DNA from 3 places in the Micromonospora sp. NPDC047548 genome. Region 2 is predicted to be linked to each of the others. Evidence: riboswitches for the same ligand, from Rfam matches in the RefSeq annotation. Region 2 holds a riboswitch; each other region holds the start of a gene.

Region 1 (2,257 bases), on a different contig from region 2:
GCGACGGGCACCGGCCCCCTCGGGGAGCCGGTGCCCGTACGCGCAGTGGTGTCGATCAGGCGGAGTAGCCCCGGGTGGCGATCCAGTTGGCCAGGTCGATGGTGCTCATCCAGTACGACGGCAGGTTCGGGTCCGCCGAGTCGGCGATCCGGACCGTCCGGCCGTCGTTCTTGTAGCCGACCACGGCGATGTAGTGGCCGCCCGGGAAGGAGTGCCAGCCGCCGTCGGTGTCGGTGGCGGTGCCGGCGATGTTCGCCACCACGCCCCGCCGGTCGGTGATCGTCGCGACCACGTCGGCCTGAAGCTGGTCGATCTGCGCCGAGCTCGGGGTGCCCGCGAACATCCGGGTCCGGTACGGGTCGCCCTTGACGAACTGGTTCAGGCCCCGGGTGGTGTCCAGCGCGGAGTTGGTGCCCATCTCGGTGGTGCCGAGGGGTGCCTCCAGCTCGTACTGGGTCCGCTCGATGCCGGCCGCGCTGAGCGCGTTGCGCACCGCCGCCGGACCGCAGTTGTAGTAGGCGGTCTGCGCCTGGTAGTCGTACGTCAGGACCTTGGTCGACGGCGGCTTCGGGGTCGCCTCGCTGGTCACGTCCGGGTCCGCCGTGGCCTTGGCGGCGCTGGACGACGGCGAGGAACTGGCCGAGGGCGAGGCGCTGGCTGAGGGCGACTGGTCGGCGGACGGGGTGGTGGCGACGCGGGCCTGGCTGCGGGTGGCGACGTCGTCCAGCCGGGGTGCCACCTCGGCGACGGCGGCCGAGGCCTGCTGGCGGGCGGGCGGCTCGCCGGGGGACAGGGTGGCGGCGCCCGAGACCAGCACCAGCGCGGCGGCCGAACCGGCGACGAGCTGGTACGGCCGCTCGGTGGCCAGCCGGCGCAGCTGCCGCTTCAGGGTGTGCTTCACGTGTTTTCCTCCACGGTACGAGGGCGGGAGCGGCGTGCCGGACCGGCGCGTGACGGGACGTCACCCGCGGGGTAGGAACCGGCGTGGGGGCCGCTCGGCGGGGGTGCGCCCGGTCAGTGGCCGGGCGGCGGGATGGGTTCCGGAATCAGCTCGCGAGGGCGCGGCGGACCGGCGGAAGCACCCCGGTACCGAGGTGGGGAGAAAACCGAGGGATGCGAGCGTGCTGCACGAGGAGGAAACTCCTTCCGACGCCGCCTACCGGGTTAGCTGACGGATTCGGGCGGGAAGAGCGCCCTACCACGGGCCGTGGCCTGCGGATTCACCCCGGACGTGCATGGGTCCCCGGTTCGTGGAAATCCACGATTGAGCGGGTCAGCGCGGCGTCGCCTCTTGCGATCGGAAACCGCACCGGACCGGGGCGACACTACTGGCCGGTCGGCGCGCCCGCAAAGGGCTGCCAGCTGCTTAAACATGATCAGGGCGACGAATTTGCCGTACAGTCCGGCACTGACGCTATTCAATGGGACAGGCGGTTTTCGAGGGACCTCCGGGCGACAACCGGACGAGGCGGCGGTAACCGCTCCGGATTGCCGCAATCGATGTCACCGACTGTGCCCGGATGGCCGGTTTCCCCAGCACCGTGACGTGGTTCACGCCAATTCGGGTAACGATCTGGACCCGGTCGCGCCGTCATCCCACCCGGGCGGGCCGCCAGCGCGCCGCGGGCGCCGTACGCGCCGCCGCCGTCGCCCGCTGGGCGGGCACCCGCACCGGGCGCAGCCGCCCCGCCGCCGCGTACGCCTCGACGGCCAGTGCACGGGCCGCCTCGGCGGCCAGTTCGGCGTCCCGCCACGCCGACCACTCCCGCCCGGCCGCCGCCCGGTACGCGTCCCGCCGGCCGCCGCGTACCGCCCGGGCCAGCAGCACCTCCTGCTCGACCGGGTGCCGCCGGGGGTCCCAGCCGTCCCGGTGCGCGAAGATGTCCCGCAGCCGCTCCACCGGCAGCTCGCCCCGCCAGTGGGCCGCCACCGCCGCCTGGTGCAGCCAGCGCTCCCGGCCGGCGTACTCGGCCGGCGTGCGGGGGGTGTACGGGGCGGGCAGGGCGCCGGCGCCGGCGAACCGGCGGGCGGCGCTCTCCGCCTCGTCGTACGCCGTCCAGGCCCGGTCCACCTCCTCCTGGGCGGCCAGCCAGGCCTCCCGCCGCCGACGCGCGGTCTGGGCCGCGCCGGCGGCGGCGACGACGACCTCCTCGGCGTACCGGCGCAGGTCCGCCAGCTCGGTCGCCGGGTCGGCGGTCAGGGACGGGTCGGCGGCCGGCTCGGCGAGGGCGCCGTCCCGTTCGGAGCGGGCGGCCAG
Region 2 (2,257 bases):
TGGACCTGGACACCGAGCAGGAGCGCGAAGAGGCCGGGACGGAGCGGGAGCGGCAGGCCAAGGAGTACGCCGCCCTGCTCGCCTTCCTCGGCGGCGCGCTGGCCGACAGCGTCAAGGAGGTGCGGCTCTCCTCCCGCCTGACCACCTCGCCGGCCTGCATCGTCGGCGACGCGCACGACATCACCCCGACGCTGGAGAAGATGTACCGCGCGATGGGGCAGGAGGTGCCGAAGGTCTTGCGCATCCTCGAACTCAACCCGACCAACCCGCTGGTCACCGGCCTGCGCGCCGCGCACGAGCGCGGCGGCGACGAGGCCGCCCTCACCGAGACCGCCGAGCTGCTGTACGGCATGGCGCTGCTCGCCGAGGGCGGCGACCTGGCCGATCCGGCCCGGTTCGCCCGGGTTCTCGCCGACCGGCTGGCCCGTACCCTCTGACGCGACGACGGCCCCGGCCGGGTGGGGAGCACCCGGTCGGGGCCGCCGGCTCAGGAGCTGGCCCGCCACGCCCATCGCGCCCCAGGTGGCCGGGCCGACGATCCCGTCCACGGCGAGCCCCCGCATGCCCTGGTACCAGCGGACTCCCGCCTCGGTCTTCGCGTCGAAGGTGCCGCTCGCCGGCCCGGACCGCTTCGCGCCCACGAACCGCTGGACGAAGGCCACGTCCGCGCCGCTGCCGCCCCGGCAGCCGTCGCGCAACACCCGGTCGCCGAGCCGCGCCGACTTGGCGGTGGCGATGCCCCACGGCCCGCGGCGGACCGCGCTGGCCAGGAGCGCCGGTGCCCGGCCCCGACGGTCGGCAGGTTCGCCGCGTCGGTATCGCGGGCCGCGCTCCGCTCCACCGTCCGAGCCGGCGGCCGGGCTGCCCAGACATGAGTCGCGAATCAGCGGCAACGCTGGCCGTCCGCTGGCGCTCGCCGCCGATCGGGGCCGCCGACCAGCGGGGACGGCGATGCGATGGCACCCGATCCGCCGCTCGGGGCAGGCTTTCGGCCCAGCCGTGACGGGTTTCTGACGGGCCCTTGTAGAGCACCGCCGGCCGGTCCGCAACTCGAAGGACGAAGCCGTCGCTCAGCCGGGTGAAGAACTTCACAAAAAGTGGGCAATCATCCGAAACAGTTCCTAACGTCGTCCGTGTTCGCGATCGCGGACACCACGGCCGGTAACGCCTAATCCATGCCGCCGGCTGGTGGGACCTTGTCACCCGGGCATGGAGCGGGGGACCCACACGTTCCTCGGTGCACGTCACCTCGGGGTGAAGCCGCCCACGGCGGCCGGGCTCCTCGGCCCGAACCCGACAGCTCACCTCGTCGGCGTGGAGGAATCCACCATGGCAACTGAATACACCGCCCGTCACCGACGGGTCAGCTCGCGCCGTGTCGCCGTCGGCACGCTCGCCGTCGGCGCGGTCACCGGGGTCGCCGCCGTCCTGGCGCCGGCGTCGCCGGCGAGCGCCGCCAGCGTCAACTGGGACGCGATCGCCCAGTGCGAGTCCGGCGGCAACTGGCATATCAACACCGGCAACGGCTACTACGGTGGCCTGCAGTTCTCGCAGAGCACCTGGTCCGGCTACGGCGGCAAGAAGTACGCCGCCCGCGCCGACCTGGCCAGCCGGGGCGAGCAGATCGCGATCGCCCAGAAGGTGCTCGACGGTCAGGGCATCGGCGCGTGGCCGACCTGCGGCAAGAAGGGCGGCTCCACCAAGAGCCACGCCAGCAAGTCCGAGAAGTCGCAGCAGTCGGAGCGGCGCTCCGGGTCGCGCAAGTCGTCGAAGGTCACCTCCCCGCAGTGGTCCTCGCGCGGCGAGCAGCACACCAGCCGCAGCCAGCGGCGCAGCGCGCCGGCCTCCACCGGCAAGGTGTACGTGGTGCGGCCGGGTGACACCCTGTCGCAGATCGCCGATGCCAGGGACCTCGTCGGTGGCTGGCATGCGCTGTACGAGCGCAACAAGCGCGTGGTCGGCGCCGACCCGGGTCTGATCTTTCCGGGTCAGAAGCTCAGCCTCTGACGTACCACCGGCGACGCCCGGCCGGCCCGCCGGCCGGGCGTCGCCGCCTTCCCGGCGTGGTCGACCCTTCGGGGCCGCCCGGGATGGAGTTGCCCGCACCGCCGTATCACTGCTTGCGCCTACTTCGCATTTCATCGAGGATCATCGAACGATGCCCGGCACTCTTTCTGGTCAAGGTGGCGTGTCGACGGGTTTGTGCGCTCTTGAGAAATTGACCGGCGAGCATGGGGTCCCTTCGGATTCATCCCCT
Region 3 (2,257 bases), on a different contig from region 2:
CGTAGTAGAAGACCAGGTCGCCGGGGCGCAGGTCGGCCCGGCTGACCCGGGCGGTCACCTGGCGCTGCTGGCGGGCGTTGTGCGGCAGCGAGACACCGGCCTTCGCCCACGCCGCGAGCATCAGCCCGGAGCAGTCGTACGAGTTCGGGCCCTCGGCGCCCCAGACGTAGGGCTTGCCGATCTGCGCGCAGGCGAACTTGACCGCGGTCCCGGCCGGGCCGCCGGGGTAGCCGGCCGGGCACGGGGCCGGGCGCAGCGGGCCGCCGCCACCGTTGCCGTACACCTTCAGCCGCAGCTTCTGCAGCCGGTCGATCTCGGCGTTGATCTGCTTCTTCTTCGCGGCCAGCTGGGCCTCGGTGCGGGCGAGCTGGGCGACCATCTCGTCCAGCGGCGCCTTTTTCGCGGCGAGCTGGTCGCGCAGATCCTTGACGGCCTGCACGTCGCGCTGCTGCCGCTCGGCGAACCGGTCGAGCAGTTCGAGCTGGTTGACCAGTTCGCTGGGCGAGCGGCTGCCGAGCAGGGCGTTGACGGCGGAGACGCCCTGCCCCTTGTACGCCTCGGCGGCGAGGCTGCCGAGCTGGTTCATCGCGAGGTCGACCTGGAGTTGCAGCGGTTCGATCCGCTTGGCCAGCGCGGCGGCCTGCCGGCGCTTGGCGGCGAGGTCCTGCCGGGTGGCGTTGTGCTGCTCGATGATCGGTTCGAGGGTGTTCCAGTCCTGGTCGATCTGCCGCTCGATCTCGGTGACCGAGGGTTCGGCATGGGCCGCCGTGGCGCCACCGGTCAGGACGACGGCGGCACCGGCGAGGGCGGCGAGGGCGGTGGTGAAGCGGGACCAGCGTGGGCGCGGCGCAGCCGTCCGCCGGGCGACCTGGGTCGACCGGTGCGACGGTGACCGCGGGGCATGGTGTGCCACCGGGCTCCGTACTCCTTCTTCCGCGACCGCCTACCGGGTTAGCTGACGGGTTCGGGCGGGAAGGGAGCGCCCTACCGCAGTGGCTGCGGATTCACCCCGGCGTACCTGGGTCCCCGGCTCGCCCGGAGGCGACTCGGCGGTGCCGGCCGCTGCCGCCCGGGTTGGACGGATCGTCGGCGGCCGACAAATGACCAGAGTAGAGACGACCGTTATCGATCCGCAACCCGACGTGCCGTGCCGGGTCCGGATACGCGGAACCCCCGGTCGAGGTGACCGGGGGTTCGCGGTGAGGTCGGACGGGTCAGCTCGGTCGTCGGAACCCGGCGACCGGCATGTAGTCGATGCTGGAAACCTGGACCGGCTTGCCGGTCCGGGGCGCGTGGACCATCAGACCGTTGCCGAGGTAGAGACCGACGTGGTGCAGGTCGCTGTAGAAGAACACCAGGTCACCCGGGCGTGCCTCGGAACGCGGGATGGACCTGCCCTCGTTCCACTGGGCGCCGGTGTGGTGGGTCAGATAGATCCCGGCGGCCTTGTAGGCGTACTGGGTGAGGCCGGAGCAGTCGAACGAGCTCGGCCCGTCGGCGCCCCAGACGTACGGTTTACCGGTCTGCTGGCAGGCCACCCGGATGGCGGTCTGCGCGGCGGAGCTCACCACGCCGTTGATGGTCGGGCAGCCAGCTGTCTTGACTGTGGTCTTCGGCATCGCCGCCTGGAGCCGCTTGATCTCGGCGTTGATCTGCGATTTCTTGGCGGCCAGCTCCTTCTCCTGCTTGACCTCCGCGGCGATCAGCGCGTCGAGCTTCTGCTTCTCGCCGTCGTACTTCTGCCGGGTGTCGGTGACGACCTGGAGCTCCTTGCGCTCCCGCGCGGCGAGGCGGTCCAGGATGGTCAGCTGCTCGGTCAGGGTGCCCGGTTTGGCGCTGATCAGCAGCGCGGCGAGGTCCTGCGAGGGGCCCGTCATGTAGTAGCGGGAGGCGAGGTCGCCGACCCGGTTCATGGCCAGCTCGGTCTGCAGGGCCAGCGGCTGGATCTTCTTCTCCAGCTCGGCGGACTTCTTGCGGTTGACCTTCAACTGGGCGCGGACCTTGTTGTACTGCTCGATGGTCGGTTCGAGCTGTTCCCACTGCTTGTCGATCGCCGCCTCGATCTCCTCCGGGGTGGGCGCGGCGTGCGCCGGCACGGCGAGCATCCCGGCGCCGACGGCCACGGCGGCGAACAGTGTGAGCAGGCGGCGGGCGACCCGCCGCAGGCCGACCGGGCGAGCTGGCGGACGACCCTGGGCGTGACGATGGGGGGGCATGGTTGCCACCAGCACCGACTCCTTAGCGACCGACCGCCAGG

The links. A riboswitch is a leader RNA that binds a small molecule or an ion and turns the genes downstream of it on or off. The one in region 2 is predicted to bind cyclic di-AMP.
Region 1: it holds a riboswitch for cyclic di-AMP, as region 2 does, so the genes downstream of both, ABZ807_RS03250 (C39 family peptidase) here and ABZ807_RS15635 (transglycosylase family protein) in region 2, are expected to answer to the same signal.
Region 3: it holds a riboswitch for cyclic di-AMP, as region 2 does, so the genes downstream of both, ABZ807_RS07530 (NlpC/P60 family protein) here and ABZ807_RS15635 (transglycosylase family protein) in region 2, are expected to answer to the same signal.

Annotation. Positions count from the first base shown of each region.
Region 1 covers NZ_JBEYTI010000002.1:310,072-312,328, forward strand. Annotated here, with positions in the region: gene ABZ807_RS03250 (C39 family peptidase) at 56-901, opposite strand; cyclic di-AMP (ydaO/yuaA leader) riboswitch at 1,139-1,281, opposite strand; gene ABZ807_RS03255 (hypothetical protein) at 1,592-2,257, opposite strand, start outside.
Region 2 covers NZ_JBEYTI010000012.1:150,625-152,881, forward strand. Annotated here, with positions in the region: gene htpG (molecular chaperone HtpG) at 1-437, shown strand, start outside; partial or broken gene ABZ807_RS15630 (peptidoglycan-binding domain-containing protein) at 522-701, opposite strand; cyclic di-AMP (ydaO/yuaA leader) riboswitch at 1,156-1,330, shown strand; gene ABZ807_RS15635 (transglycosylase family protein) at 1,330-2,007, shown strand.
Region 3 covers NZ_JBEYTI010000005.1:162,894-165,150, reverse strand. Annotated here, with positions in the region: gene ABZ807_RS07530 (NlpC/P60 family protein) at 1-913, opposite strand, end outside; cyclic di-AMP (ydaO/yuaA leader) riboswitch at 926-1,062, opposite strand; gene ABZ807_RS07525 (NlpC/P60 family protein) at 1,215-2,231, opposite strand.